3 regions of the Micromonospora sp. NPDC049107 genome follow, and region 3 is predicted to be linked to each of the others. Evidence: riboswitches for the same ligand, from Rfam matches in the RefSeq annotation. Region 3 holds a riboswitch; each other region holds the start of a gene.
What was found. A riboswitch is a leader RNA that binds a small molecule or an ion and turns the genes downstream of it on or off. The one in region 3 is predicted to bind cyclic di-AMP.

Region 1 (9,779 bases), on a different contig from region 3:
CATCGCGGTCGTCACAGTTCGCCAGCGGCCGAACGGAAGCGGCGCAGCCGCAGGCTGTTGGCCACCACGAAGACCGACGAGAACGCCATGGTGGCGCCGGCGATCATCGGATTGAGCAACCCGGCGGCGGCCAGCGGCAGGGCCGCCACGTTGTAGCCGAACGCCCAGAACAGGTTGCCCCGGATGATGCCGAGCGTGCGCCGGGACAGCCGGATGGCGTCCACCGCGGCGTCCAGGTCGCCCCGGACGAGGGTCAGGTCGGACGCCTCGATCGCCACGTCGGTGCCGGTGCCCATGGCGAGCCCCAGGTCGGCCTGGGCCAGCGCCGGCGCGTCGTTGACGCCGTCACCGACCATCGCCACCGAGCGCCCCTGCGCCTGGAGCCGCTTGACCACGTCCACCTTGCCGGCCGGCAGCACCTCGGCGATCACCTCGTCCACGCCCACCTCGGCGGCGACCGCCCGGGCCACGGTGGTGTTGTCGCCGGTCAACAGGACCGGAGTGAGCCCCAGGGCGCGCAGCCGCGCCACAGCCGCCCGGCTCGTGGGCCGGACCACGTCGGCGACCGCGAGCACGCCCCGGGCCCGCCCGTCCCAGCCCGCGACGATCGCCGTACGACCGGCGGCCTCGGCGTCCCGCACGGCCCACTCGACCTCCGGCGGCACCTCGACACCGCGTTCGCGCAGCAGCCGGACCCGGCCGAGCAGCACGACCCGCTCGTCGACCGTGCCGGTCACGCCCAGCCCTTCGAGGTTGGCGAAGCCGGTCACCCGGGGCAGCTCGCCCGCTTCGGCGGCGGCCACCGCGACGGCACGGGCGATCGGATGCTCGGAGGCGGCCTCCACCGCACCGGCGAGCCGGAGCAGCTCCGCGCGGTCCTCGCCACTGGCCGGCACCACGCCCACCAGGGTCATCCGACCGGTCGTCACGGTGCCGGTCTTGTCCAGCACGACGGTGTCGACCCGGCGGGTCGACTCCAGCACCTCCGGTCCCTTGATCAACACACCGAGCTGGGCCCCGCGACCGGTGCCGACCAGCAGCGCGGTCGGCGTGGCCAGACCCAGGGCGCACGGGCAGGCGATGATCAGCACGGCCACGGCGGCGGTGAACGCGGCGGTCGGACCGGCCCCGGTGCCGAGCCACCAGCCGAGGGTGCCCACGGCCAGGGCGATGACGATCGGCACGAACACCCCGGAGATCCGGTCGGCCAACCGCTGCACCGCCGCCTTGCCGCTCTGCGCCTGCTCGACCAGGTCGGCCATCCGGGCGAGCTGCGTGTCCGCGCCGACCCGGGTGGCGGTGACGATCAGCCGGCCGCCCGCGTTGATCGTCGCGCCGACCACGGCGTCGCCCGGACCGACCTCGACCGGCACCGACTCACCGGTCAGCATGCTGGCGTCCACGGCGGACGTGCCCTCGTCGACGACACCGTCGGTGGCGATCTTCTCGCCGGGACGGACCACGAACCGGTCACCGACGGCGAGCCGGTCCACCGGGACCAGGGTCTCGACCCCGTCCCGCAGCACCGCCACCTCCTTCGCGCCGAGGTCGAGAAGGGCGCGCAGGGCCGCGCCGGCGGTCCGCTTGGACCGGGCCTCGAAGTAGCGACCGGCCAGGATGAACACCGTGACCCCGGCGGCGGCCTCCAGGTAGATGTTGCCGGCGCCGTCGCCGCGGGTGATGGCGAAACGGAACGGGTGCGTCATCCCGGGCATACCGGCGTCACCGAGGAACAGCGCCCACAGCGACCACCCGAACGCGGCGAGCGTGCCGATCGAGACCAGCGTGTCCATGGTGGCCGCGCCGTGCCGCAGGTTGGTCCAGGCCGCGCGGTGGAACGGCAGCCCACCCCAGACGACCACCGGGGCGGCCAGCGTCAGCGAGAGCCACTGCCAGTAGTCGAACTGCCAGGGCGGCACCATGGCCAGCAGGACCACCGGCACGCTCAGGACCGCCGAGACCCACAGCCGGGTACGCGGACCGCGCAGCGGGTCCTGCGGCGGCGGCTCGGCGGTCGGCGGCGTCGGCAGGGCCGCCGTGTAGCCGGTCTTCTGGACGGTCTCGATCAGGTCGTCCGGGGTGACGTCGTCGGCGTACCGGACGGTCGCCTTCTCGGTGGCGTAGTTGACGGTGGCGCTCACCCCGTCCATCCGGTTGAGCTTCTTCTCGACCCGCGCCGCGCACGCGGCGCAGGTCATCCCCCCGATCGCCAGTTCGATCCGGTTCGGCGCCTCGGGCAGCGGTCTGCTGCTGGTGGTGGTCATCGTCCAGTCCCGTCAGTCGTGCCCGTGCCCGGGGGTGCCGTGGTCGGTCCCGCCGGTCGGTGTCGGCTCGCCCGTCGCGGCCGAGGCAGCGCCCGCCAGGATGGTGAACTCGGCGGTGTGCACCTGCCCACCGTGCTGGAAGTCGAGGTAGAGCCGGTAGGCGCCGGCCGAGGGCACCGCAGCGTGGAAGGTGACGGCAGGGCCGGGCGGGGTGCGTCCATCGCCGGGCGTCCCGTCCGGGTGCACGTGCAGGTACGCCAGATCGCCCCGACGCAGCGCCACCAGGTGCCCGTACGCACCCAGGTAGGGCTCCAGGTCGGTGACCGGCTGCCCGGCACGGCTCACCGTCAGGGTGAGCGCCGAGGTCCGGCCGGGCTCCGGCGTGCCGGCCAGGGTGACGGTGTAACCGTCGACGGTGGCGCTGGTCGCCGGGGCGGGCAGCGTCCGCTCGGTCAGCTCGCCGGGGACGGCCACGTCCACGCCGAGGGTCAACGGCTCGCCCCCGGTCGGGGTGAAGTCGGCGAACGCCCGCCACTGCCCGGCGCCGGCCAGCGGGGTGGCGACCCGCCAGGTGCCGTCCGGGGCGAGATCGGGGTGGACGTGCCGGAAGCCGGACAGGTCCCGGCGGGCGACGATCAGGTGCATCCGTCTGTCGTGCGCGACGTCGTACCTGGTGACCGGCTGACCGTCCGGCCCGTCGATCCGGAACGCGAACTGGCCGGCGGGCGCGGTCACCGGTTGGAGCGTGTAGCCCCGGTCGGAGACGAGCAACCCGCCGGGAACGAGGTCGGCCGCCTCGCCGCTCGTGGTGAGGCCCGAGGTGTGGGCGACGTCGGGCCGGTTCTGGGTTACCGGGTCGACCGGGTCGACCACCCGACCGACCCCGTACGCCGCGCCGAAGACCGCCGTGAGACCGAGGGCGAACGCGCCCAGCCTGGTCACCGTGGTCATCGCGGACCTCCGCTCACGCCTCGACGAGGTCGTAGCCGGCCTCGTCGACAGCGGCCCGGACGGCCCCGGTGTCCACGGGCTGCTCGCTGCTGACGGTGACCTGGCCGGTGGCGAGGTCGACCCGCACGTCGCGTACGCCCTCGATCGCGCCCACCTCGGCGCTGACCGCGCTGACGCAGTGCCCGCAGGTCATGCCCTTGACCTGGTACGTCGTGTCGACCATCGGACGTCTCCTCTCGTAGTACCGGTACCCGGTGGGGGTATGCCGGCAGGAACGGACGCTACCATACCCCCCAGGGGTACGCTATCCTCGTCGCCATGACCGCACCCACACCGATCCGCGGGTACACCGCCAGCAAGGACCAACTGCTCGCGCGCCTGCGCCGGGTGGAGGGGCAGGTCCGGGGCATCGAAAAGATGGTCGACGAGGACCGCTACTGCATCGACGTGCTCACCCAGATCTCCGCGATCCAGGCCGCGCTCGACAAGGTGGCCCTGGGCCTGCTCGACGGGCATGCTCGGCACTGCATGCACGAGGGGGCGGCCGAGGGTCGGGCCGACGAGATGGCCAGCGAGATGATGGCGGCCGTCGGCCGACTCATGAAGCGCGGCTGAGCGCCTCACTCCCGCCCGGAATCGAGACGTACCCGGCGCAGCAACTGCGCGTTGAGCGCCACCACGATGGTGGACGCGGACATCAGCACGGCCGCCACCGCCGGGCTCAGCGCCACCCCGGCCCCGGCGAGCACCCCCGCCGCCAGCGGCAGCGCCACCACGTTGTAGCCCGCAGCCCAGGCCAGGTTCTGCCGCATCTTGCGGTACGACGCCCGGGAGAGCCGGACCACGGCCCCGACGCCACGCGGGTCGGACGACGCCAGCACGACCCCGGCGGACTCGATCGCGACGTCGGTGCCCGCCCCGATCGCGATGCCCACGTCGGCGCGGGCCAGCGCCGGCGCGTCGTTCACCCCGTCACCGACCATCGCCACGGTCAGCCCGCGCCGCTGGAGTTCCGCCACCCGGCTGTCCTTGTCGGCCGGCAGCACCTCGGCGAAGACCTCGTCCACCCCGGCCCGGAAGCCCAGGTCGGCGGCGACCGACTCGGCCACCGACCGCGCGTCCCCGGTGATCATGGCAATGGTGCGGACGCCATCGGCCCGCAGCTCGGCGATGGCCTTGCGGGCCTCCGGCCGCACCGCGTCGGTGAGCGCGAACGCCCCGAGCACCGTGTCCGGCAACCGCAGGAGATACAGCACCACGGCACCGCGTGACGACCAGCGGCCGGTCGCCTCCCGCAGCTCGTCCGACAGCGGTCCACCCCGCTCACGCAGCAGGGTCGGCCCGCCCACCGCGTACTCCGTACCGTCGACGATGGCCCGCACCCCGCGACCCGGCAGCGAGCGGAAGCCGCCGGCACGGGCCGGCCCACCGGGTCCGGCCGCCGCCACGATCGCGCGGGCCAGCGGATGTTCGCTGTCGGACTCGACACCGGCGGCGATCCGCAGCGCCTCGTCCCGGCCCACGCCGGGGGCCGTCACCAGGTCGGTGACCTCGTGCGCGCCCCGGGTCAGCGTGCCGGTCTTGTCGAACAGCACCGCGTCGACGGTCCGCATCCGCTCCAACGCGAGCCGGTCCTTGACCAGGATCCCGCTTCGCGCCGCCAGCGCCGTGGAGAGCGCGACGACGAGTGGGATGGCCAGGCCGAGCGCGTGCGGGCAGGCGATCACCAGAACGGTGACGGTACGCACCACCGCCTCGTCGGGCTCACCGAGCGCGGTCCAGACCACCAGGGTGAGCACGGCGGTACCGGCGGCCACGTAGAAGAGCGCGGCGGCGAACCGGTCGGCGAGCAGTTGAGCCTGCCCGCCCGAGCGCTGCGCCTGCGCGACCATGCGTTGGATGCCCGCGAGCGCGGTCTCGTCGCCCAGCGCCTCGACCCGGACCCGGATCGCCGAATCGGTGGCGACCGTGCCGGCCACCACCCGATCGCCCGCCGACCGGGCAACCGGGCGCGACTCGCCCGTGATCATCGATTCGTCCAACTCCGCGTCGCCGTCGACGACCCGGCCGTCGGCCGGCACCCGACCCCCGGGTCGGACCAGCACCACGTCGTCGACCCGCAGCCCGTCGACAGGTACGCGCTCGACCCGCCCGTCCGCCGCCACCCGCTCGGCCTCGTCGGGCAGCAGCGCCGCCAGTGCCGCGAGCGCCCCACGGGCCTGCCCGATGGCCTTCATCTCCTGCCAGTGCCCGAGCAGCATGATGGTGACCAGCGCGGCCAGCTCCCACCAGAAGTCCAGGTCGAAGGCGCCCAGGCTGGTCGCCAGCGACGCGGTGTACGCCACGGTGATCGCCATCGCGACCAGCAGCATCATGCCCGGCGCGCGGTCCCGGATCTCACGTACCGCGCCGACCAGGAACGGCCAGCCACCCCAGAGGAACACCACCGAACCGAGCACCGGCCCCACCCAGGAGCGACCCGGCGCGTCCAGCCGGAGCCCGAGCCGGTCCACCACCAGGTCACTGGTCAGCACCACCGGCACGGTGAGCACCAGACAGACCCAGAACCGCCGACGGAACAGGGCCGGGTCGTGCCCGGCGTGCTTGTCGTGCCCGGCGTGCTTGTCGTGCCCGGCGTGCTTGTCGTGCTGTCGGTGCTCGGTGGGTGGCTCAGGCATGACTCCACCATCCGCCGCGCCCGGGGCGGTGTCAGCGGTTCGACTCCCCCGACACGTCCGCACGACCTGCGACCCCCCGCCGCGCTGGTTAGCATCGTCCAGCGATGACCCACCGGATCCCGCCGCCGAGACGGGCGACGGCGCCGCCACGGCGCGGCCCCGTACGGCGCCGACCCGACCACTTCATCACTCTCCGTGATTGCCGGGTCGTCAGGCGGCGAACCGACGCGCTCGTGCCCGCGTTCGTCCGGCGGAACTGAACCGCAGAGGCCGCCGGCACGTACCCCGCACCGGATCGTTGGGAGTCTCGCATTGGGTTCCGACCACAGCCATTCCGCTCGACCCGCCCCGCCCCGGGTACGACGGATCCTCATCGCGACGGTGGTGCCGCTCTTCGTGGCCACCGTCGTCGCCGCCGTGGTGCTGTGGCCACGGGACGGCGCACCGAAGAGCGGCGGTGGGGCGGATCTGCCGCGCCACCACGGCACGGTGACCCGGGTGGTGACCGAACCGTGCCCACCCTCGACGAGCCCGGAGGGCACGCCGAGCGGCGGGCCGTGCGGCACGGTGGACGTACTCCTCGAAGACGGGCCGCGCGCCGACCGGCAGGTGAGCACGCCCGTCCCCGCCGGCCCCGGAGCGCCTCGGGTCGAGGTGGGCGACGACGTCGTCCTGGTCGAGCTGACCGATCCGACCGATCCCACCCTCAGCACTTGGAACATCGCCGAGCACCAGCGCGGGACGCCACTGGTGTGGCTCGTGGGGGTCTTCGCCGCCGCCATCGTCGCGTTCGGCCGGTGGCGGGGTCTGGCCGCGCTCGCCGGCCTGGCCGCCAGCTTCGCCATCCTGCTCACCTTCGTGTTGCCGGCCATCGGCGCGGGCCGGTCACCGCTGCTGGTGGCGGTGGTCGGCGCGGCCCTGATCATGTTCGTGGTGCTCTACCTGACACACGGGGTGACCGCGCAGACCTCCGTCGCGGTCCTCGGCACCCTGGGCAGCCTGGTGCTCACCGGCGTCCTCGCGACCATCGCCACGGCCGCCACCCAGCTCACCGGCTTCGGCAGCGAGGACGCCACCACGCTCTCGATGTTCCAGGCGGAGGTGGACCTGCGCGGCCTGCTGCTCGCCGGGATCATCATCGGCTCACTCGGGGTACTCGACGACGTGACCGTCACCCAGGCCGCCACCGTCACCGAGCTGGCGAACGCCAACCCCGGGCTGGGTCGACGACAGCTCTACCGGGCCGCCACCCGGGTCGGCCGGGCGCACATCGCCTCCACGGTCAACACCATCGTGCTGGCGTACGCGGGCGCGTCACTGCCGCTGCTGCTTCTGCTCACCGCCGACTCGCGCCCCATCGGGCAGATTCTGACCAGCGAGTTCCTCGCACAGGAAATCGTCCGCAGCGCGGTCGCCACCCTCGGCCTGATCGCCGCCGTACCCCTCACCACCGGGCTGGCCGCGGTGGTGACCGCGGCCGGGTCGACGGCCACGCCCGACGCGGACGCCCCGCCACCGCGCCCCCGCGCGGACCGCGCGGAGGCGCTCGCCGCTCTCAGTTCCCCGCCGACGGATCGGGCCGACCGGCCCGATCCACAGCGGAACACACCCCCATCCACCGCCACCACCGGGTGGCCAGAGCCGAACAGGAGCACGGATACGGCATGGTGACACTCCTCAGCGTGACCGGATCGGGCACCCGCCCTGAGAACCGCGTCACTGGTCACTCAACGCCATGGCGAAATGACGCTTTTAGTCGGCATCAGGACGTAGCTCAGGCGGTGGACTCTCGGGTAACCTCGCTGCCGGTCACCGACGAAGGCGCGCAGCGGCGCCTGCGGTGCCACCGCCCAATCGCCAACCGGCGAGCCGGGGACCCAGGTACCTGGGGTGAATCCGCGACAGCGGTAGGGGCCACTTCCGCCCCGAACCCGTCAGCTAACCCGGTCGGCGGTCGACGGAAGGGAAGATTGTGACGGCACCCCTACGCCGCTGGTTGACGCCCGTGGTGGCCGTGTTCGCCGCGCTGACCGTGCTCGCCGGACCCCTCCCGGCCCACGCCGCCCCGACGACCCCCACACCGTCCGGGCACGAGGAGGACGGCGACGAGCCCAAGCTGCTCACCGACGTCATCGAGCAGACCAACCGGGACTACGTGGCGGCCAAGTCCAAACTGGACAAGTCCAAGAAGCGGCAGGTCGAACTCGCGGCAGAGGTCGACCGGGCGAAGGCCGACCTGGCCGCGCTGGCCCCGCAGGTCGCGCAGATCGCCGCTCAGTCGTACCGGACCGGACGGGTCGGCGCGATCGCGATGCTGCTGGAGGCCGACGCCCCGGACTCGTTCGTCCAGCGGGCCGCGGCGCTCGACGAGATGAACATGGTCAACGAAAAGAAGCTCGCCGAGGTCAACGCGGTGAAGTCCCGCGCCGAGGAGGCCAAGCTGGCCCTCGACACCGAGGTCCGGGAGCAGCAGAAGCAGACCGCGCTGATGGCGAAGGACAAGCGCGACGCGGACAAGGCGCTCGCGCTGGTCGGCGGCAAGGGCTTCACCGGCGGTCTGGTGGACGCCACCTCCCCGGTCGCCCGGATCGGCCCGGGTCGCACCGCCGACGGCGACTGGAAGCCCCAGTCGTGCAGCGAGAAGGACCCGACCACCTCCGGCTGCGTCACGCCGCGCACGCTGCACGCGTACAAGGAGGTCAAGCGGGCCGGGTTCAACCGGTTCGTGGGCTGCCACCGCAACGGTGGACCGTACGAGCACCCGAAGGGTCGCGCCTGTGACTGGTCGTTGCAGAAGAGCGGCTTCAGCCCGTGGCACAACGACGACACCCGGATGTACGGCAACAACGTGGCCGCGTTCCTCATCCGCAACGCCGACCGGCTCGGCATCTACTACGTGATCTGGAACCGGCAGATCTGGTTCCCGGCGACCGGCTGGAAGTCGTACAGCGGGCCATCGAACCACACCGACCACGTACACATGTCGCTGCTCTGATCCGACGCTCAACAGTTCGAGGGCCGTCCCGCGTCGAGCGGGGCGGCCCTCGTCGCGTGTCAGGCGGCGGCGGTCGCGGCCGGGTCGTCCGAGGCGTCGCCGGCCGGTACGGGGGTCACGGGTCGCACCGCCCCGGCGGCGAGCCGGTACGACATCCCCACCACCGCGCACCGCCCCCGCGCCACCTCGTCGGCCAGCACGGGCGACTGCCCGAGCAGCGTCTCGACCGTCTGCGCGATGTGGATGTCGACGATGCCGTCGATGTCGTGCACGCCCTCGGCCGTGGCTCGTCGCAGGCTGGGCAGCACCGCGTCGACCACCGCTGGGAGATGTCCCGGGGGCGCGATGCCGGTGGCCGCCGATTCGCGGGCCGCCTGCACGGCGCCGCAGGAGTCGTGCCCGAGCACCACCACCAGCGGAGCACCGAGGACGGCCACCGCGTACTCGACGCTGCCCAGCACCTCTGGCCCGGTGGTGTGCCCGGCGGTCCGGACGACGAAGAGGTCACCCAGCCCCCGGTCGAAGATGATCTCGGCGGCCAGCCGCGAGTCGGAGCAGCCGACGATCACCGCGAAGGGGTGCTGCCCGTCCGCCACGGCGGCCCGGTGCCCGGCATCCTGGTTGGGGTGGCGCGGCTCTCCGGCGACGAAGCGACGGTTGCCAGAGACCAGCTCGGCGTACGCTCGGGCCGGCTCGGTGGCGACCGGCGCCTGCTCGACGGTCCGCTGCGTGCCCGGCTGCCCGCCGGGCGTACCGGAACGGCTCATCCCCGCACCTCGTCTCACGCGTTTGACCTGCTCAACGGTCTTTTCAACCGGGCCGGCGGCGGGCGCTGGCTCGCGCTCAACGGTCACACGCACGGCAAGATGCGTCAAGATATGCGTGATTTAG
Region 2 (9,779 bases), on a different contig from region 3:
ATCCACTGCCGGTGGAACGGCTCTGGGGCGTCGGTCCGGTCACCGCCGCGAAGCTGCGGGAACGCCGGATCCGTACCGTCGCGGACGTGGCCCGGCTCGGCGAGGCCGCGCTGGTGTCCCTGCTCGGGGCCGGCGCCGGCCTGCACCTGCACGCTCTCGCCCACAACCGCGACCCCCGGGCGGTGCAGGTGGGCCGGCGGCGGGGCTCGATGGGCGCGCAGCACGCGTTGGGGCGTACCCCACCTGCGCCGGAGGAACTGGACGCCATCCTCGCCGGTCTGGTCGACCGGGTCACCCGACGGATGCGGGCGGCCGGACGGTCCGGACGCACCATGGTGTTGCGACTCCGCTTCGGCGACTACACCCGCGCCACCCGCTCGCACACCGTGGCCAAGGCGACCGCCGACACCACCGCACTGCTCGCCGCCGCCCGGACACTGCTGCGGGCCGCCCTACCGGAGATCGACCGGCGCGGGGTCACCCTGCTCGGCGTCTCGGTCGGCAACCTGGACGACAACCCGGTGCAGCCGGAGCTGCCGTTCCAAGCCAACACCGGGGCCGACCTGGACGCCGCCGTGGACGCGGTCCGCGACCGCTTCGGCTCGACGGCGCTCACCCGGGCGGCGCTGCTCGGCCGCGCTCCCGGTGTCGAGATGCCGCTATTGCCGGACTAGAGCGCCCCGGTTGCTGCGACCGGAGACACATCACAGCAGGTCGGCGGTTTAGCCGGCCGCACACAGGTGAAGTCTTGAGGGGAAAGCCTGACGAGGGGGGCCCATGTCCGACGAGACCAGCAACCGACCGAGCCGTCGTGCCGAACGTCCGGGCGACGTGACCGACCCGCTGCTCTGGCAGCTCGCGGTCGACGTGCTCGAGGCCCACGAGGCCGACGACGAGGGTCGCTGCCGCAACCTCCAGTGCGCCGGCCAGTCCTGGCCGTGTGCGGCGCGTACGACCGCCGAGCAGTCGTTGCGACTGGCCCGCAGCACCCCCGACTCGGTCGAGACGGCCATCGACGGTGGCGGGGGCGGCACCGGCTGGACGGCCGAGGCCGCCGCGCCGGCGCAGCGCTGGGGCTGGAACGGCGACGTGATGGCCCGCCGCGAGGCGAGGTCGGCCGCCTCGGCGGCGTGACCCGTCCCGCGAGGACAGCGCCAGACGAACGAACGCTCGGCCGGTGACCCGGCCGAGCGTTCGTCGGTACGTACGTCAGAGAGCGAGCCGCTGCCCCGGGAAGATCAGGCCCGGGTCCGCGCCGATCAGCTGACGGTTGCGCTCGTACAGGGCCTGCCAGCCGCCGCTGCGGGGGTGCCGCTCGGCGATCTCCGACAGGGTGTCCCCCGGCGCGACCACGTACGTGTCGCCGCCGGCCGCCGGGGCGGTCCGCTCGTGACCACGGGTAGCCGGCTGGTCGCCGCGTGCCGGCCGCTCCTTGCCGGAGGTGGACGTCGACGACTTGGAGGTCGACTTCGTCGGGGACTTCGCGGTGGACTTCGTCGAGGTACCGCCCGACGAGCCGCCCTTGCGGCCGCAGGTCGGCCACGCGCCGATGCCCTGCCCGTCGAGCACCTTCTCGGCGATCGCGATCTGCTCGCCACGGCTGGCCAGATCGGCGCGGGCGGCGTACTTCGTGCCGCCGTAGCCGGCCCAGGTGCCCTGGGAGAACTGCAGCCCGCCGTAGTAGCCGTTCCCGGTATTGATCTTCCAGTTGCCGCCGGACTCGCACTGGGCGATCGCGTCCCAGTTGACACCGGCCTGGGCCGGGGCCGCCGGGCCGAAGAGGGCGACGGCGCCGGTGACCGCGCCGACCGCCAGGGTACCGACGGCGACGCGGCGGGTGGTGACCCGTCGATGACGGGGGGTGTACGCAGACGTCATGGATCATTCCTCCACGCCGGCGAGGTGAGCTGTCGGGTTCGGGCCGAGGAGCCCGGCCGCGCGCTGGCGGCTTCACCCCGAGGTGACATGCACCGAGGAACGTTGGGTCCCCCGCTCCTGCCCGGGTTCTGTTTCCGACGACCGGGGGCAGGATTTGGCGTTGCCGGTCGCGGCGTCCACGGTGGTGGACCCGACCGACGGTAGGCACGGTGGGTGACGGTCGCCCACCGCTTGTGAAGTTGTTCACCGGCTCACGCGGGGCGCTGCGGCCAGCGGTTGCGGACGACGTCCACCTGTGCAGCGGCCATCATGGACCGTTTCCGATCAGGGCCTGCCGTCCCGGTGAATTGACGTTCGGACAGGAAACCGTAGACGGGCGGTAGCGATGCTCTGGAGCACACCGGGTCCATCCCGGAAACGACACCCCAGGAGGAGATCATGCCGCTCCAGCAGAGTCGCAACGGCCGTCGCCGCGCCGCAGCCGTCCTCGTAGCCCTACTGGCCGGCGCTGGCCTGACGCTGTCCGCGCCGACCGCCGCACAGGCGTCCAGCCCGTGCACCAGCCTGACCTTCTACCGGGTCGGCGGCTACCCGGGCGGCGCGGACATGCACGTGCCCACCGTCGGCTGGCAGACCGGAAACAAAAGCTGCTACCTCACCTACGGCCACTCGGGCTCCGCGGTGCTGGTGCTCCAGGAGGCGCTGAACAACTGCTACGCGCGGTCGCTCAGCCTGGACGGGAACTACGGTCCGAAGACCCGGGACGCCGTCCGGTACGCCCAGCACAAGATCAATGAGGACATCGTGTACGCGAACATCGCCGAGGACGGCGAGTACGGCCCGCAGACACGTGCCTACATGGGCTTCGCGATCTTCGGGGTCAACGGCGGCCCGGTCATTCCCAACGTCTGCTACTACCCGGGCTGACCGCCGTACAGCGCCGGCCGGAGCCCTCGCGGACTCCGGCCGGCGCCGTGGCGGCCCCTCCCCCGGTGCGGCGTCGCCGGCTCCCCCCCTGCGCGGCGACGCTCATGGATCAGCAGACCCGGACCGCCTCGATCCGCTGATTCCAGTTCCCCCCGATCGCGGCCGAGTCGTACGCCAGGTTCGCCCGGTAGCCATAGGCGTGCTGGTAGCCGAGCAGGCCGGTGGCGTTGGCGTTGTCCCAGAAGGTGGAGACGGTGCCGGACGGCCGGTTGTTGATGATCGATTGGGCCCGGTTGCGGAAGTACGAGGGCAGCGGGACGTCGTTGCATCCGTTGTACGGACCGTCGAGCAGGAAGATGTCGCCGCTGAAGTTGGCCCCGGCGTACAGGCAGAGCAGACCCGACGGGCAGGCGTAGTTGGCCTGGGCCGGACTCGGGGCGACGCCGAGCGTGGCGCCCACGGCGATCGTACCGAGCAGCGCGGACGTGAGCCTTCGCAGAGCACTTCGCACGATGGTGACCTCCGGTGTCGTCACGACCGGAACCGGCCGCGAGTCGAGTTGCCGACATCACGTTGATCGATGTCCTTGTAGCAACGATGATCTGCGCGGAAGGTCGACGAATTCCTGCCGGAACCTCAATCCGGCTGTCCCGGGGGTGCCGGTGGGGCGACCGGCGGTGCAGCGAGCGGCGGTTCATGGAGATTCGGGTCCTCGGGCCGGTCGAGGTCTGGGCGAACGGCCGTCCGGTCGATGCCGGAGCGGCCCGCCAGCGCGCCGTCCTGGCCGCACTGGCGGTCGACGTGGGCCGACCGGTGAACCTGGACGCTCTGGTGGACCGGGTCTGGGGCGACGCGTCGCCGCCCCGGGTTCGCCACAACCTGCACGTCTACCTCGCCCGGCTCCGCCGGGTGCTGGCCGACGCGGGCGCGCCGGACGTGTTGGCGCGACGGTCGGGTGGTTACCTGCTGGACCTGCCACCGGAGACAGTGGACGGCCCGCACTTCGACGCGCTGCGGCAGCGTGCCGACGGGCTGCCCGACGGGGACCCCGAACGGGTGGAACTGCTGCGCAGGGCGCTTGAGCTGTGGCGTGGCGAGCCGCTGGCGGGGCTGCCGGGCGAGTGGGCGGCCCGGGTCCGGCAGGACTGGCACCGCCGGCACACCGACACCGTCGTGCAGTGGGCCCGTGGGCTGTTGCGACGGGGCGAGCCGGATGCGGTGATCGATCCGCTGACCCGGCTCGCCGACGAGCACCCGCTCGACGAACCGGTCGCCGCCGTGCTGCTGCACGCGTTGGTCGCGGCTGGTCGCGGGGCGCAGGCACTGACGTACTACGCCCGACTGCGGGACCGGCTCGCCGACGCGCTCGGTGTGGACCCGGGCATCGAGCTTCGCCAGCTACACCAGGCCATCCTGCGCGGCGAGGTCACCTCGCCGACCCCGGAGGTGTCCCCCGTGCCGGCCGCCGCGGTCATCGTCGCCCCGTCGCGGCCGGACCGCCCGGTCCCCGCGCAGTTGCCGTCGGATGTCCGGGGCTTCGCCGGGCGGCGTTCGGAGCTGGACCGTCTGGACGCGCTGCGGGCGTCCGCCGAGGAGCGACCCGGGGCCGTCCCGCTGGCCGTGCTCTCCGGAGCGGGCGGGGTCGGCAAGACGGCCCTCGCCGTGCACTGGGCGCACCGGGTCGCCGGGCAGTTCCCGGACGGGCAGCTCTACGCCAATCTGGAGGGCTACAGCCACAGCGGCGTCGTCCGAAGCGCGGAGCAGGTGGTCCGGGGCTTCCTGGCCGCGCTCGGGGTGCCGCCGCGCGAGGTGCCGGCGGACGAGCAGGCGCAGACCGCGTTGTACCGCAGCCTGCTCGCCGGTCGGCGGGTGCTGGTGCTGCTCGACAACGCCCGGGACGCCGCGCAGGTACGGCCGCTGCTGCCGGGCGCGGCCGGCTGCCTGGTGCTGGTGACCAGCCGGGATCGGCTCACCGGTCTGGTGGCCACCGAGGGCGCCGAGGCGGTCGTGCTGGATCTGCTCAGCGCCGACGACGCGCAGGCCCTGCTGTACGCGCGGATCGGGGCGCGGGCGGAGGCGGAGCGGGCCGCGGTCGACGATCTGGTCCGACTCTGTGACCGGCTACCGCTGGCCCTGGTCGTGGTGGCGGCGCGGGCGGTGGTCCGGCCCCACCTGCCGCTGGCCGAGTTGGGCGCGCAGCTCCGGGCCGGCGGCCGGCTGGACGGGCTCGACACGGGCGACCACGACAGCAGCGTGCGGGCGGCGCTGTCCTGGTCGTACCGGCTGCTGTCGGTGCCGACCGCGCGGCTGTTCCGGCTGGTCGGCGGCAGCACGGACGTGACGGTGAGTACGGCGGCCGGGGTCAGTCTCGTCGGTGCCGGCCGGCGGGCCGTCCAGGCGGCGTTCGCCGAGCTGGCGGATGCGCACCTGATGCTGGAACGTGCCCCGGACCGGTACGCCATGCACGACCTGCTGCGGGCGTTCGCGGCCGAACTGTCCGCCGAGCACGACCCGGCCGGCGACCGGGCCGAGGCGCGCGGCCGACTCTTCGACCACTACCTGCACAGCGCGCACGCCGCGGCCGTGCTGCTGCATCCGCACTGGGATCCGATCACCCTCGCCCCGGCCGTCGCCGGCGTGCGGCCGGAGAAGTTCGGCGACCACGACGAGGCCATGGCGTGGTTCACGCGCGAGCGCGACGTGCTGATCGCGCTCGTGGAACGGTGCGCCGCCAGCGGCGCCGACCGGCACGCCTGGCAGCTGGCGTGGAGCTTGACCAGTTTCCTGGACCGCCAGGGCGGCTGGCACGACCAGTTGGCGGTGCAGCGGACGGCGCTGGCGGCGGCGCGGCGCGGCGGCGCGGCGGTCGGGCAGGCGTACGCGCACCGCAGCCTGGCGCGGGCGCAGGCCCGGCTGGGCCGGCTCGACGAGGCGCCCGGTCAGCTCCGGCGGGCGCTGGAGCTGTTCCGCGAGCTGGGCGACCCCGCCAACCAGGCGCACACCTACCTCGATCTCGCCGAGGTGGCCGACCGGGAGGGCCGGCGAGCCGAGGTGGTCCGGCATGCCGAGGCGGCGTTGGCGCTGTACCGCGAGGCGGGCCATCGCTACGGGCAGGCGATGGCCCTCAACGCGGTCGGCTGGTACCGGGCCCAGCTCGGCGAGCACGACGCCGCCGTTGAGGCGTGCCAGCAGGCGCTGGAGCTGCTGCGCGAGTTCGACGACCGGCAGGGCCAGGCGCCCACGTGGGACACCCTCGGCTACGCGCAGCACCGCGCCGGACGACCAGCGGAGGCGGTGGTCGCCTACCGGCACGCGCTGGCGCTGTACCGGGAGTTCCGGGACCGGTACTACGAGGCGGACACGCTGACGCACCTGGCGGAGGCGTTGGTCGACGCCGGCGACCCGGCGGAAGCGGCGCGGAGCTGGCGGGCGGCGCTGGGCATCCTCGACGAGCTGGGCCACCCGGACGCGCAGCGGATCCGTCAACGGCTCACGGCCGCCGGGGGGTCGTGACCCGTCGGCGGGGTCCGCCGCTCGGCCGGCCCACCGCCGCTCCCACGGAGATCACGAACAAGACCAGGGACACGATCGGAAACCAGTCTCCCGTACGCGAATAGACAGTGCCTGACCCTCGCGTCGGAGCGGCCGTGACCAGCAGCTCCGCGTCACCGGCGGTCGCCTCGCCCACGACCCTGCCGCCCGGGTCGGTGACGGTCAGCCGGCCGAACGCGGCGGCGCGGACCACGGTGATCCCGTTCTCCACCCCACGGACGAGGGCCATCCGGCTGTGCAGCCAGCCGTCGGAGGTGAAATCCAGGCCGGGGACGAGCAGCACCGAGACGCCCTGCGCCCGATACCGCCGGACCAGACCGGGATAGTCAAGGTCCTTGCAGATCGCCACGCCGAACCGCCCGTCCACGATCACCTCGTCGCCGCCCGGCGTCAGCCAGTCCTCCAGGCCCGGGATCAGATGTTGCTTCTCGTACGTCCTGATCGTTCCGCTCGGGTCCAGCACCAGCGCCACGTTGCTCGCGGTCCCGGCCCGCCGCAGCACCACGCCGACGACGACCCGGGCCGCGGTCTGCTGGAGCGCCTCGACGAGCAGGGGCAGGGTGGCGTCTGTCACGGCGAACACCTTCTCCGGCAGCACGACGATCCGCGCCCCGCGCGCGGCCAGGTCCGAGACCCGCGGAACGTACCGGGTGAGCAGGTCCCGCCCGGACGGTTCGTCGATCGGGAGCCCGTCCTCGGACTGTCGCAGCGCGACGAGGCCCACGGTCAGCGGCTCGGCCGGCTGCGGGGAGCGACTCAGTGACCAGGCCGACCATCCGCCGACGCCGAGCAGGAGGGCGAGCAGGCAGGTGAGGGCCGGGCGTGGGCCGTCGAGCCGAGCGGTGCGGGTGGGTCGCAGGCCTGCGAGCAGGGCGGCGAGGGCGATCGGGACGGCGAGCAGCAGGTAGGTGACGCCCCACACGCCGGTGAGCGCGGTCAGCTGGATGACCGGGCGGACGTCCGCCTGCGTGTAGGCGAGGCTCCACCACGCGCCGTGCGGCAACAGGCGGGACGCGGCGTACTCGCCCAGCACCCACAGTGACGGCACGGTGAGAACAGCGGTCCCGACTCGCCCGTGCCGCAGGAGCGTCCGGGCGAGCAGGACCGTGCCGGCTGCCAGGCCGAGGCCGAGCACGAACACGCCGCCGACCACGAAGACCGGTAGTCGCAGCGTGCCGCGGTAGTACCCGACAATGCCGAGTTGGCCGATCGACCAGGCGAGAACCGTCGCACCGAGCGCGGTCCTCGGGCGTACCCGCACCGAGGCGAGGATCAGCGGGATCGGGGCGAGCCAGGTCAGCGCGGCAACCGGGTGCAGCCCGGAACCACCGAGCCAGAGCAGTCCACTGAGGAGCGCGGCGATGATCGTCGTCATGCGTCGATCGTGCGGCGGGAGCGGCCGGGGCGGATCGCCGTACGAACTGGAGGTGATCTGGTCCTGTGGAGGGAGGCGCGGCAGCGCCCGGCGAGACCATACTGCCGGCGTGAAGCGGTACGTCAATCTCGCCGTCACCGTGGCCGCCGTGGCCGCGACCGTGCTACCCGCCCTGGCCGGCGGTCCCCGTGCCTGGTGGGTGCTGCCGCTCGCGGTCGCGTCCTCGGTCCCGGTGCTGTGGCGTGACCGCGCGCTGGTCCAGGTCGCCGTCGTCGTGGGCCTCGCCACGACCGTCTCCGCCTCGCTCGGCGCACCCCCGCTGCTGCCGGTCGGTCCGCTCGTCTGCCTCTACACGTTCGCGGCGCGGGCCGCCCTGCCGATCCGCCTGCTCGGCATCCTGGTCACCGCCGGCGGCCTGCTGGTCTCGCTGCTCTATCCACACCCGGACGTGGAGGTGCTGCGGTACCTGGTGGTCGCCTACAGCTTCGCGTACGCCCTGGGCACGAGCGCCCGCGCCCGCCGTACCCAGGCCATGGCCCACGCCGAACGCGATCGTCGCGTCGCCGGTGAACGTGCGGCGGCCGTGCTGCGCGAACGCGCGCGCATCGCCCGGGACCTGCACGACATCCTCACCCACGCGGTCGGCGTCATGATCGTGCAAGCGGAGGCGGGACCTCTGCTGGTCCGCCCCCACCCGGACCGCGCCGACGCGGCGTTCGCCACGATCGCGGCCACCGGCAGGGACGCGGTCGTCCAGCTCCGCCGCGCGGTCGGCAGCCTGCACGAACCCGCCGATGAGTCCCTCGACCAGCCGGGCCTGGCCCACCTGCCCGTCCTCGTCGAACGCGTCCGCGCCACCGGACTCGACGCCGTCCTCACCATCTCACCCCCGCCGTGCGGATCCGTCGCCGGATCTCAGTCCGAGGTCACCCTCGGTCCACCGGTCGAACCGCCCGCGCACGTCGGGGTCGCCGCCTACCGGATCGTGCAGGAGTCCCTGACCAATGTGGTCCGGCACGCCGAGGCCCGATCGGTCCGCATTCTGCTGAGCTACAGCGCGGACGCCCTGACCGTGTCGATCACCGATGACGGTCGCGGCAACCGGGCTGTCGGCGTCGGGGTGCCCGGATACGGAATCGTCGGCATGCGCGAGCGCGCCCGGACCTGCGGCGGGACCCTGCGCACCGGCCCGGCCTCCGAAAGCCACGGCTTCACCGTCACCGCCACCTTGCCGCTCTGCGCACCCGTGGCCGTCTGATGCTGCGTGTGGTGCTCGCCGACGATCAGGACCTGTTCCGGGCCGGATTCGCCACGATCCTCGGCGCGGAGCCGGACATCGAGGTGGTCGCCGAGGCCCCCGACGGCGCCGCCGCCGTGCGGGCCACCCTCGACCACCGTCCCGACGTCGTCCTGATGGACATGCGGATGCCCGTTCTCGACGGTGTCGCCGCGACCCGGCACGTCTGCTCACTCACCCCGAGCCGGGTCCTCGCCCTGACCATGTTCGACACCGACGACTACCTGTACGCGGCCCTGCGTGCCGGTGCCAGCGGCTTCCTGCTCAAGGACGCCCCACGAGCCGACCTGGTCAACGCGGTGCGGGTGGTCGCCGCCGGCGATGCGCTGCTCGCTCCCGGCGTCACCGCCCGGGTGATCGGCGAACTACACCGACGCGGCCACCCGGACCCGGCGCTCGCCGCCGCGGTGACCGCCCTGACCGCCCGCGAGACGGACGTCCTGCGCCTGATCGCGGCCGGTCTGTCGAACGCCGAGATCGCCGCCCACCACCACCTGAGCGAGCACACGGTGAAAACTCACGTCGGCAACCTGCTCGCCAAACTGAGTCTGCGCGACCGCGCCCAGGCAGTCATGATCGCCTACGAATCCGGCCTGGTGATCCCCGGTCGCTGACCGGTGGCGACGTCACGGTCTGCCGACCTCGTCGATCATGGAGTCATGGTGCCTGTCAGGCACCGTGATGAGCGCTTTGTCACCCACCACAACTCCATGATCGACGAGGCGAGACAGTTCGCGAGGAGGCTTACAG
Region 3 (9,779 bases):
ACCCAGCGGTAGCGCAGCAGGCCCCAGGGGGTGAGCAGCGCGCTGGCGACACCGACGAGCCACACGAGCACGCTCAGCGGCGCGAAGAGCACGGTGCCGACGAGCCCGGCGACCGGGTAGACCACGGCCGGGTCGGCGCCGCGCTGTGCCGCGATGCCGAGGGTGAGTAGCACCAGGTCGGCCCCGAGCCAGCCGAGGGAGGTGACCAGGTGCAGGGTGAGCAGGGCCTTGCGCGTGCGGGGCGCGATTCGCGGCATACCCGAATGCTCCCGGCCCGACCCCGCGTGGTCGTCCGACCAGCGACGACGTCCGGGGTACGCCCGCTGACGTACCCCGGACGGCGTCGGTGGTCAGTACACCGACAGGTGCACGTGGTTGGTGTGGTCGCTGGAGGGGTCGCCGTTCCCCCCGCTGTACGACTTCCAGCCGCTGCTGGGTAGCCAGATCTGCTTGAACCAGATCACGTAGAGCACCGCGAGCCGGTCGGCGTTGCGGATGAAGTACGCGGCCAGGTTGTTGCCGTACGTCTTGTCGCCGCCGGTGGCGATGCCGCCGAAGCCACCCTTCTGCGCGGCGAAGTCGCAGGCCCGGCCCTTGGGGTGCTCGCCCGAGCCGCCGTTGCGGTGACAGGAGACGTACCGGGTGAAGCCGGCGGCCTTGGCCTGGTTGAGCGCGTGCAGGGTGCGGGGGGTGATGCAGCCGCTGGCCGGGGTGGGGTCGTTGATGCTGCACGACTCGGATGGCCAGGAGCCGTCGGAGTTGCGCGGTGCGGGCTGGGCGTTGGCGGTGGAGGTGCCACGGTTGGAGCCGGTGTCGGTGTCGGCGGCGGCGCTGGCGCGTGCCTTGTCGTTGGCGACCGTCAGGGCCCGCTCGGCCTGCTCCTTGCGCTTGGCCATCACCTCGACCTGCTTACGCTGCTCCCGGATCTCGCCGTCGAGGGCGACGCGGGTGCGGTTCGCCTCGTCCCGGGTGGCGTGCAGGTCGCGCAGCACCCGGTCCTCGTTGGCGGCCACCACGTCGAGGGCGGCCGCCCGGTCCATGAAGCCCTCGGGGGTGTTGCTGTTGAGCAGGGCCGAGACGGTGCTGAGTCGGCCGGTGCGGTACGCGACGCCGGCGATCTCGCCGACCTTGCCGTTGCGTACGGTCATCTCGGCCTCGGTGTCCTTCAGCTTGACCGCGAGCTGCTGTTGCCGCTGGATGGAGGTGTCCAGCGCGCGCTTCGCGTCCAGGTAGCCCTTGCTGGCCGCCTCGAGCTGGGCCCGTAGCGCCGGGGTGCCGCCCTCCTCGTCGCCGTCGGGCGCGGCGGCGGCCCGCAGGCCGGCGGGGGGAGCGGCGGTGGCGGCGCCGACCGGAAGCGCGACGCCGAGGGTGACCATCATGACGATCAGTGCCGCAAGCCGGGCGGCGGGTGGTCGTGCTGGTGCCACTACGCATGTCCTTCCGTCAGCCGCCGACCGGGTTAGCTGACGGGTTCGGGACGGAAGATCCCTACCGCTGACGCGGATGCACCCCAGGAACATGGTTCCCCGGTTCGCCCTGTCGGGCGATTAGGCGACGGCCGCCACCGGCGCCGGGAGGCGCCGCCGGGTGGTGGCCGGGACAGAGCCTACCGGTGCTGGTGGGGTCTGTGCAGCCGATGTGACGGAAGGTGCCGGCACCATCGCGAAGGATGACGGTCACCACTCGACGGAACCGCAGGCGCCCGGGGCGGCACCGGGTTCGGTCTGCAGCGTGGCGTGCTCGATGCGGAAGTCGTCCCGCAGGGCGGTACGCGCCGCGGTGAGCACCGCGCCGACCTCCGCGCCGGGCGCCATGGTCAGGTGCGCGGAGGCCACCTCCATGCCCGAGGTGAGCGTCCAGACGTGCAGGTCGTGCACCTCGACCACGCCGGGCACCGCGGCCAGTCGGTCGTGCACGGCGGTGACCTGGAGGTGTTCCGGGGCGGCCTGCACGAGGATGCGTACGGCGGCCCGCCCCAGCCGCCAGGTGCGCGGCAGGATGAACACGCCGATCGCGACCGCGACCAGCGGATCGGCCCACCACCAGTCGGTGACGGCGATGAGCAGCGCAGCGCCGATCACGCCGAGCGAGCCGAGCAGGTCGCCCAGCACCTCCAGGTAGGCGCCCTGGAGGTTGATGCTCTCCCGGGCGCCGGCGCGCAGCAGCCCGAAGGCGACCACGTTCGCGAGCAGGCCGAGGATGGCCACCGTGAGCATCGGACCGCTGAGCACCCGGTGCGGGTCGCCGAACCGGCCGATCGCCTCGATCACCACGTAGACCGCCACGCCGGAGAGCAGGACGGCGTTGGCCAGCGCGGCGAGAACTTCGAGGCGGTAGAGCCCGAAGGTGCGTTGCGGGTCGCCGGTGGCCCGCCGCGTGGCGGTGATCGCGGCGAGCGCCATCCCGATGCCGAGTACGTCGGTGAACATGTGCCCGGCGTCGGAGAGCAGCGCCAGCGAGCCGGTGTGGAAGGCGGTCACCGCCTCGACCACCATCAGGGCAGCGAGCAGTCCGAAGGCCGCCCAGAGCCGTCCGCGATGCTGGTGGGCGGCGTTGGCGACCGACCCGTGGTGGTGGTCATGTCCTGCTCCCACGAGACCCACCCTCCGACGTCGCCCGGGACCCGGTCAAATGTATGCTCACATCGCTATGTGTGCAAGTGTAGGGCGAGGGCCGGCCCCTGGGCGCGCCAACCCGACGGTCAGCCGGTCGGGTCGACGGTGGTGAGCCGCTGGGTTGCCCGGGAGAGCGCCACGTAGAGCGTGCGTACACCCGAGCCCGGATCGGCCCGGATCTCGCTGGGGGCGACCAGCACGACCCCGTCGTACTCCATGCCCTTGGCCTCCAGGCTGGTCACCACCTGCAAGCGCGTCGCGCCGAGCGCGTCGAGCCAGCCGGCGACCTCGTCGCGGCGGGTGACCGGCGTGATCACCCCGACCGTGCCGTCGACCTCGCCCAGCAGGCCGGTGGCCGCCTGTACGGCCGCGGCCTGGAGCCCGGCGGGCGGCACCACCAGCTCGACCGGGTCGACGCCGGTGGAGCGGACGGCCCTCGGCAGGGGCAGGTCCGGATAGAGCCGGCGGATCTCCGCCGCCGCCACCGCGAAGATCTCCGCCGAGTTGCGGTAGTTGGTGGTGAGCGTGAACTCGTGCCGTTTGCGCCGGCCCAGCGCCTGGTCGCGGGAGCGGGTCAGCTCCTCGGGGTCACCGGTCCAGGCGGTCTGCGCCGGGTCGCCCACCACCGTCCACGAGGCCAACCGCCCACGCCGACCGATCATCCGCCACTGCATCGGCGAGACGTCCTGCGCCTCGTCGACGACCACGTGCGCGTACTCCCGGTAGTCCTCCGGCCGCTCCCGGGCCGCCGCGCGGGCGGCCCGCTGCCGGTCGGCCGCGGTGCTCAGCTCACGAACGCCGCCCGCGAGCTGGAACGGGTCGCGCCGGGCCCGCGCCGGTTTCACCGGCTTGCCGAGCAGCGCGTCCAGCTCGTCGAGCAGCGCCACGTCCGCGATGGTCAGGCCCGCACTGTCCAGACTCTGGTACGCCGTGCCGAGCAGCCGGATCTCCGCGCCGGAGAGGATCCCGCCGGCGTACCGGCGCAGCCGATCCGGTCGAGCCAGCCAGCCCAGCACGTGCCGGGGGTGCAGGCGCGGCCACCAGGCCTTGAGGAACTCCCGGAACTCCGGCCGCTCCGCGATCTCGTCCTCGAAGGCCCGCTGCTCGGGCAGCCGGCCGATGTTCACGCGCCGGGCCTGCGCCCACAGCGCGGCGAAGACACCGTCGAAGCCGGCGCGGCGAACCTCGTTGCGCCGGGCGCCCCGGTGCAGCGCGCGGTCCCGGATCGCGTCCAGCTCGCGGCGGTCCAACCGCAGCAGCCCGCCCCGGTAGAGCAGGCGCAGCTCGCCAGGAGCCCCCGGCACCGCGTCGCGGGCCGCCCGTTCCAGCACCCGGCGCATGCGCAGCGAGCCCTTCACCGCCGCCACCTCGGGCGGGTCGGTTCGGGTGGCCGTCATCCCCGGGAACAGGGTGCCCAGCGAGTGCAGGGTCGCGGTGTCCTCGCCGAGCGACGGCAGCACCGAGGCGATGTACTCGACGAAGACGGTCGACGGCCCGACCACCAGGATGCCGCCACCGGCGTACCGGCTGCGGTCGGAGTAGAGCAGGAAGGCCGCCCGGTGCAGGGCGACCGCCGTCTTGCCGGTCCCCGGGCCGCCCGCGACGATCGTCACCCCGGAGCCGGGCGACCGGATCGCCTCGTCCTGCTCCCGCTGAATCGTCGCCACGATGTCGCGCATGCCGCGACCGGTGGCCCGGGAGAGGGTGGCCAGCAGCGCGCCGTCACCGACGACCGTCATCCCCTCCGGGGCCGCCTCCGGATCGAGCAGGTCGTCCTCGATGCGGGTGACCCGCTCCCGCTGGGACTGGATGGTGCGGCGACGCACCACGCCCAGCGGCTGCGCGGGGGTGGCCTGGTAGAACGCCGACGCGGCCGGCGCCCGCCAGTCGACGACGAGGGTGCTGGCGTCCTCGTCACGGATGCCGAGCCGCCCGACGTGCAGCACCTGCCGGTCGCGCAGGTCCAGCCGGCCGAAGACCAGGCCCTCGTGTTCGGCGTCGAGGGTGTGCCGCCGCTGAGCCGCGTGGAAGACCATCGCGTCGCGTTCGACGAGCGCGCCGAACGTGCCCACCCGCGCCATCCGGTAGCCGTCCCGCTCGGCGCGCACCGCCGACTGCCGTAGCTCGGCCAGTCGGGCGTACACCCGGTCGAGGTGCCGTTGCTCGACGGCGATCTCCTGCTCCAGGGCGGTCTGGTCGGTCAACGCACGCTCCTTCGATGTCGCCGGCAAGCGGCGCGAACCGCGCGGGCCAACCGCAGAAGGGTACGGCCCCCGACCCGACCCGCCGCGCCCGAGGTGCGCGAACGTGCTCAGCGACCCGCCGCGACGGCGCTCACGACCGGCCCGTGCGGCGGGGGTGCGCCGTTCGGGCCGGGCCCGTGCGGCGAGGGTGCGGCGCTGGGGCCGGGCCCGTGCGGCGAGGGTGCGGCGAGCACCCGGCCCAGGACGCCGGTCAGGGCCGCGTTCACCTCAATCGGACGCTCCATCATCAGCATGTGGCCGGCGCCCGGGCAGACGGTCAGCTCGGTGGCCGGCAGGACGGCGGCGATCGACTCGGCGCACGGCGGCGGGGTCAGCCGGTCCCGGTCACCGACCAGGGCGGCGGCCGGCAGGTGCGCCAGGGCGGCGAGGGTGTCCAGCCGGCGCTGAGCGCCGATCGAGGCGCGGAAACCGCCGATCGAGCGCAGCGAGGCGCGGGCCACCGCCGACGTGACCAACCGGATGTCGGAGGGATCGCAGCGGTCGCCGAAGAGCATCCACCGGATGCTCGGCTGCAGCGCGTTGAGCAGCGCCCGGGGCGCTCGCCACGAGCCGCAGCGGGCCAGCACGCCGGCACCGGTCGTCTCGGCGAGCCGGATCAGCCGGGCGATGCGTGGCGAGAGCCCGTACACGGTGTGCGTGTGCCCCTCGGCGGTGGTCGAGACGAAGACCAGTCCGGCCGTACGCGCGGCGAAGTGCTCCCGGTGGCGGTGCGCGTACTCCATGATCGTCATTCCGCCCATCGAGTGCCCGACCAGAACCACCCGACCGCTCGGCGCGACCGCGTCGAGGACGGCGGCCAGGTCGTCGCCGAGCTGGGCCAGGGTGGCCGTGGGCAGCGCCATGCAGCTCGACCGGCCGTGACCCCGCGCGTCGTAGGTGACCACCCGCACCGAGTCGCCGAAGGACGACGTGAGCGCGTCGAGCTGCCGGTGCCAGCTGCGCCCGTCCAGCGTCCAGCCGTGCAGGAGGACCGCCGTCACCGAGGCGTGCACGGGACCGGTGGTCTCGACGTGCAGCCGTACGCCGTCGGGCATACCGACTTCGAGTCGCTCCGGCATCGCCACCTCCCAGGCTCGCCCCGGCATCACCCGTACCTCCGATACCCGGCGGTAACACCGGCTACCCGTCGGGACGCCACGCCAATCGCGGTCGGGCGAACATTCCCGACCCCGCCCCTGGCCGTGCGCCGGCGGGCCAAGCTGAACGGCATGGAGTCGGCGCGGGCGACGCCGGTTCCGCCGACGGGCGGGTCCGGGGGGCGGGGACGGCAGGCCGGCGGCACGCCCCGGGCCGCGTTGGCCGACCTGCTCGGCGGCAACCGGAGGTTCGTCAGCGGCCAGCCGATCCACGGGCACGACGTCACCGCCGCCGCGGCGGCCGCCTCCGGAGACCAGCAGCCGTACGCGGTGGTCCTCGGCTGCATCGACTCGCGGGTGCCGCTGGAGGCGATCTTCGACCAGACCTTCGGGGCGATCTGCGTGATCCGCACCGGCGGGCACGTGCTCGACCGGGCGGTGTGCGGCTCCATCGAGTACGTGGTGGGGCAGCTCGGCGTGCCGTTGGTCATGGTGCTCGGGCACGAGCGCTGCGGTGCGGTCGGCGCGACCGTGGACGCCCTGCGCACCGGCGAGCGCCCCGGTGGGTCGCTGGCCCACCTGGTCGACGAGATCGCCCCGGCGGTCGTCGAGGTGGGGCTCGACGATCCGGCGGTGCTCGCGCTCACGGTCCGCCGACACGTCCGGCGCACCGTGGACGCGCTGCGCGTCGACGACCTGTTGGCCGGGCCGGTGGCCACCGGCCGGGTGGCCGTGGTGGGCGGCCTCTACGACCTGAGCACCGGCGAGGTTGCTCTGCTCGAAGCGTCCTGACAAACGAACGACCGCCCGCCGGGAACTCCCGGCGGGCGGTCGGTGGTGCGGTGGGGGAGGGCTCAGCCCTCGAAGACGCCGGCCGCGACCAGACGCTTCTCGGTGGCCTCCCAGCCGTCGTTCGGGTGAACGGTGGCCAGGTTGTTGATCTCCGCCCGGATCTTGGCGGCGTGGCCGGCGGCGGCCAGCGCCCGGATCTCCTCGACGAACGCGTCGGAGTCGGTACGCAGGTGCGCGGTCTTGCCGTTGGTCAGGTTACGCACGTAGGCGTGCTTGCCGCCGTTGAGCGGGATGAGGTACTTGAACTCGCCCAGCACGCTGAGGGCGCCACCCTGGCCAGCCTGGCCGGCCCGGACGGACGCGCGCGCGGTCTTAGAGGTGTTGCTCGCCACGGAGGTACTCCTTGCAAGACGTACGGGAGGACTGGACGTCCGGGGGCTGTGTGCGGGTGACACTGCGTCGGCCCGCAGAGGTGGAACGCGGCAGAAGCCGCCGATGGAACTGTACATGACCACGACATCAGGCTGGTCGTCGCGGTGTCCTGAGAGGCAACGGAGACCACCCGTCCGGCTATTCCGGGTGGCGTTTTTTCCGATTCTCTGGCGCACCATCCGTCACACGAGTCATCATGTGTTGCAGCAACCACTCGGGTGGACGAGGTCGTAGGGGAAGACGCACCTCGCTCTCCGGGAGGTCACCGTGCCAACGCGTGGCGTCGTATACGTCCACTCGACCCCGCTCGCCGTGTGCTCGCACGTCGAGTGGGCGATCGCGCGCGTCCTAGCCGCGCCGGTCAACCTGCAGTGGACGGCTCAGCCCGTCGACCCCGGCGCCCGCCGGGCCGAGTGTGGGTGGACCGGCCGTCCGGGAACGGGCGCCGAGCTGGCTGCTGCCCTCCGGCAGTGGCCCATGATCCGTTTCGAGGTCACCGAGGAGCCGAGTCCCGGCGTCGACGGTGAGCGTTTCATGTACGTGCCGGCCCGTGGCCTGTTCCGGGCCACCGTCGGGGCGGCCGGTGACATCCAGCTCGGCGAGGACCGGCTGCGGACCCTGATGGCCTCCGCCCGTGCCCCGGAGGCGTTGTCGCACGCCCTTGACAAGGCGCTCGGCACCGCGTGGGACGCGGACCTGGAGCCCTACCGGTACGCCGGTGACGGCGCACCGGTGACGTTGCTCACCCGAGTCGGCTGACGGCGGGGCCGCACGCGCTGCGGACCTGGGTGTTGCGTCACCCTCACGCTGGCGACCGGTAAGGTCAAGTTGCCCCGATAAGGGGGAACTGGTGGGATGGTCGGCGTGCCGATTCGCCCGCGACACGCAGGTGTCGCCGTCGCCGCCCTGACCGCCCTGATCGTCTCCGGCTGCTCGGGTACCCCGGATCGTCCCGACCCGACGCCCGGCCCGACCGGCGCGTCGGCGGCCCCGAGCGCACCCGCCTCGCCGCCGACCGACGACCCGGCCGCGCGGGCCGCCGCGCTGGTCGCGACGCTCTCCGACGAGGACCTGGTCGGGCAGGTGCTGATGCCCTACGCGTACGGCGACTCGGCCACCAAGGTCTCCACCGGCTCGGCGGCCGGCAACCAGGCGCTCGCCGGCGTCGACACCCCCGCCGAGATGATCGCCAAGTACCGGCTCGGCGGGCTCATCCTGGTCGGCTTCAGCGCCGACGACCCGACCAAGGGCAACCAGGAGACGACAAACGTCGACAACCCGAAGCAGGTCCACGACCTGACCACCGGGCTGCGGGGGGCCGCCGGACGGCTGGCCGCCGGCCCGGCGCCCTTCCTGATCGGCACCGACCAGGAGTACGGCGTGGTCACCCGCGTCACCGACGGCGTCACCATCCTGCCCAGCGCCCTCGCGGCGGGTGCCGCCGGTGACCCGAAGCTGACCGAGGCCGCCTGGCAGGCCGCCGGCGCCGAACTCGCCGCGATGGGCATCAACATCGACTTCGCCCCGGTCGCCGACGTGCTGGCAACCCGCAGCACGGTCATCGGCTCCCGGTCGTTCGGCGCCGACCCGAAGATCGCCGCCGCGCAGGTCGGCGGCGCGGTCCGGGGCCTACAGGCCAGCGGCGTCGCGGCCACCCTGAAGCACTTCCCGGGGCACGGCCACAGCGCGGACGACTCGCACAAGGACCTGCCGGTGCTCACCCAGTCCGCGGCGACGCTGCAGAGCGGCGCGTGGCCGCCGTTCAGCGCCGGTTTTGACGCGGGCGCGATGGCCGTGATGTCCGGCCACCTGGACGTGCAGGCCATCGACCCCGGCACCCCGGCGACCTTCTCCCACAAGCTGCTCACCGACGTGCTGCGTGGTCAGCTCGGCTTCAAGGGCGTGGTGATCACCGACGGGATGAACATGCCGCCGGCGAAGCGGTGGGCACCCGGCGAGGCCGCCGTCCGCGCGCTGAACGCCGGCAACGACCTGATCCTCATGACCCCGAACGTCGGTCAGGCGTACGACGGGCTGCTCGCCGCCCTGCGTGGCGGGTCGCTGCCCCGGGCCCGGCTCGTCGACGCGGTCACCCGGATCCTGACCATGAAGTTCCGGCTGGCGGCGGGACCCGCCGAGCCGATGTCCACGCTCAACACCCCGGCGCACCGGGCGGCGGCGGACGCGCTGGCCGCCGGAGCGGTCACCGTGTTGCGGGGGGCCTGCGGCGGCGCGGTGCACGGCCCCGTCGCCGTCACCTCCTCCGGCGGCCGGGACGGCACCCGGGCGGCGCTCACCGCCGCGCTGACCGCGGCCGGCGTGACGGTGAAGCCGAGCGGCGGGACGGTGGTGCACCTGGTCGGCTACGGCGACGGGGAGAAGGACCTGAGCGCCAGTGCGGCGGTCACCGTCGCCATGGACACGCCGTACGTGCTGGCCAAGGCCAAGTCGCCGACGCTGCTGGCCACGTACTCCTCCAGCCGGGCGTCGATGACCGCGCTCGCCGCCGTACTGGCCGGCAAGGCCCGCCCGGGTGGCCGGTCACCGGTGGTGGTGCCCGGACTGCCGGCCACCACCTGCAAGAGCTGACGGCACCGGCA

Region 1: another riboswitch for cyclic di-AMP. It lies ahead of AB0B55_RS15120 (hypothetical protein); the one in region 3 lies ahead of AB0B55_RS23145 (hypothetical protein).
Region 2: another riboswitch for cyclic di-AMP. It lies ahead of AB0B55_RS17400 (transglycosylase family protein); the one in region 3 lies ahead of AB0B55_RS23145 (hypothetical protein).

Annotation. Positions count from the first base shown of each region.
Region 1 is NZ_JBEZEC010000005.1:300,656-310,434, forward strand. Features, by position in the region: gene AB0B55_RS15090 (heavy metal translocating P-type ATPase) at 12-2,264, opposite strand; gene AB0B55_RS15095 (hypothetical protein) at 2,277-3,215, opposite strand; gene AB0B55_RS15100 (copper ion binding protein) at 3,229-3,438, opposite strand; gene AB0B55_RS15105 (metal-sensitive transcriptional regulator) at 3,534-3,830, shown strand; gene AB0B55_RS15110 (copper-translocating P-type ATPase) at 3,836-5,893, opposite strand; gene AB0B55_RS15115 (YibE/F family protein) at 6,206-7,564, shown strand; cyclic di-AMP (ydaO/yuaA leader) riboswitch at 7,731-7,862, shown strand; gene AB0B55_RS15120 (hypothetical protein) at 7,866-8,888, shown strand; gene AB0B55_RS15125 (carbonic anhydrase) at 8,948-9,655, opposite strand.
Region 2 is NZ_JBEZEC010000006.1:335,639-345,417, reverse strand. Features, by position in the region: gene dinB (DNA polymerase IV) at 1-674, shown strand, start outside; gene AB0B55_RS17405 (hypothetical protein) at 778-1,134, shown strand; gene AB0B55_RS17400 (transglycosylase family protein) at 1,210-1,878, opposite strand; cyclic di-AMP (ydaO/yuaA leader) riboswitch at 1,878-2,048, opposite strand; gene AB0B55_RS17395 (peptidoglycan-binding domain-containing protein) at 2,317-2,805, shown strand; gene AB0B55_RS17390 (peptidase inhibitor family I36 protein) at 2,915-3,316, opposite strand; gene AB0B55_RS17385 (BTAD domain-containing putative transcriptional regulator) at 3,502-6,318, shown strand; gene AB0B55_RS17380 (nitrilase-related carbon-nitrogen hydrolase) at 6,296-7,732, opposite strand; gene AB0B55_RS17375 (histidine kinase) at 7,842-8,990, shown strand; gene AB0B55_RS17370 (response regulator transcription factor) at 8,990-9,643, shown strand; gene htpG (molecular chaperone HtpG) at 9,774-9,779, opposite strand, start outside.
Region 3 is NZ_JBEZEC010000009.1:244,904-254,682, forward strand. Features, by position in the region: gene AB0B55_RS23140 (hypothetical protein) at 1-257, opposite strand, end outside; gene AB0B55_RS23145 (hypothetical protein) at 351-1,379, opposite strand; cyclic di-AMP (ydaO/yuaA leader) riboswitch at 1,433-1,564, opposite strand; gene AB0B55_RS23150 (cation diffusion facilitator family transporter) at 1,677-2,594, opposite strand; gene AB0B55_RS23155 (AAA family ATPase) at 2,702-4,819, opposite strand; partial or broken gene AB0B55_RS23160 (alpha/beta hydrolase) at 5,035-5,937, opposite strand; gene AB0B55_RS23165 (carbonic anhydrase) at 6,088-6,747, shown strand; gene AB0B55_RS23170 (hypothetical protein) at 6,810-7,139, opposite strand; gene AB0B55_RS23175 (DUF3145 domain-containing protein) at 7,447-7,938, shown strand; gene AB0B55_RS23180 (glycoside hydrolase family 3 N-terminal domain-containing protein) at 8,035-9,768, shown strand.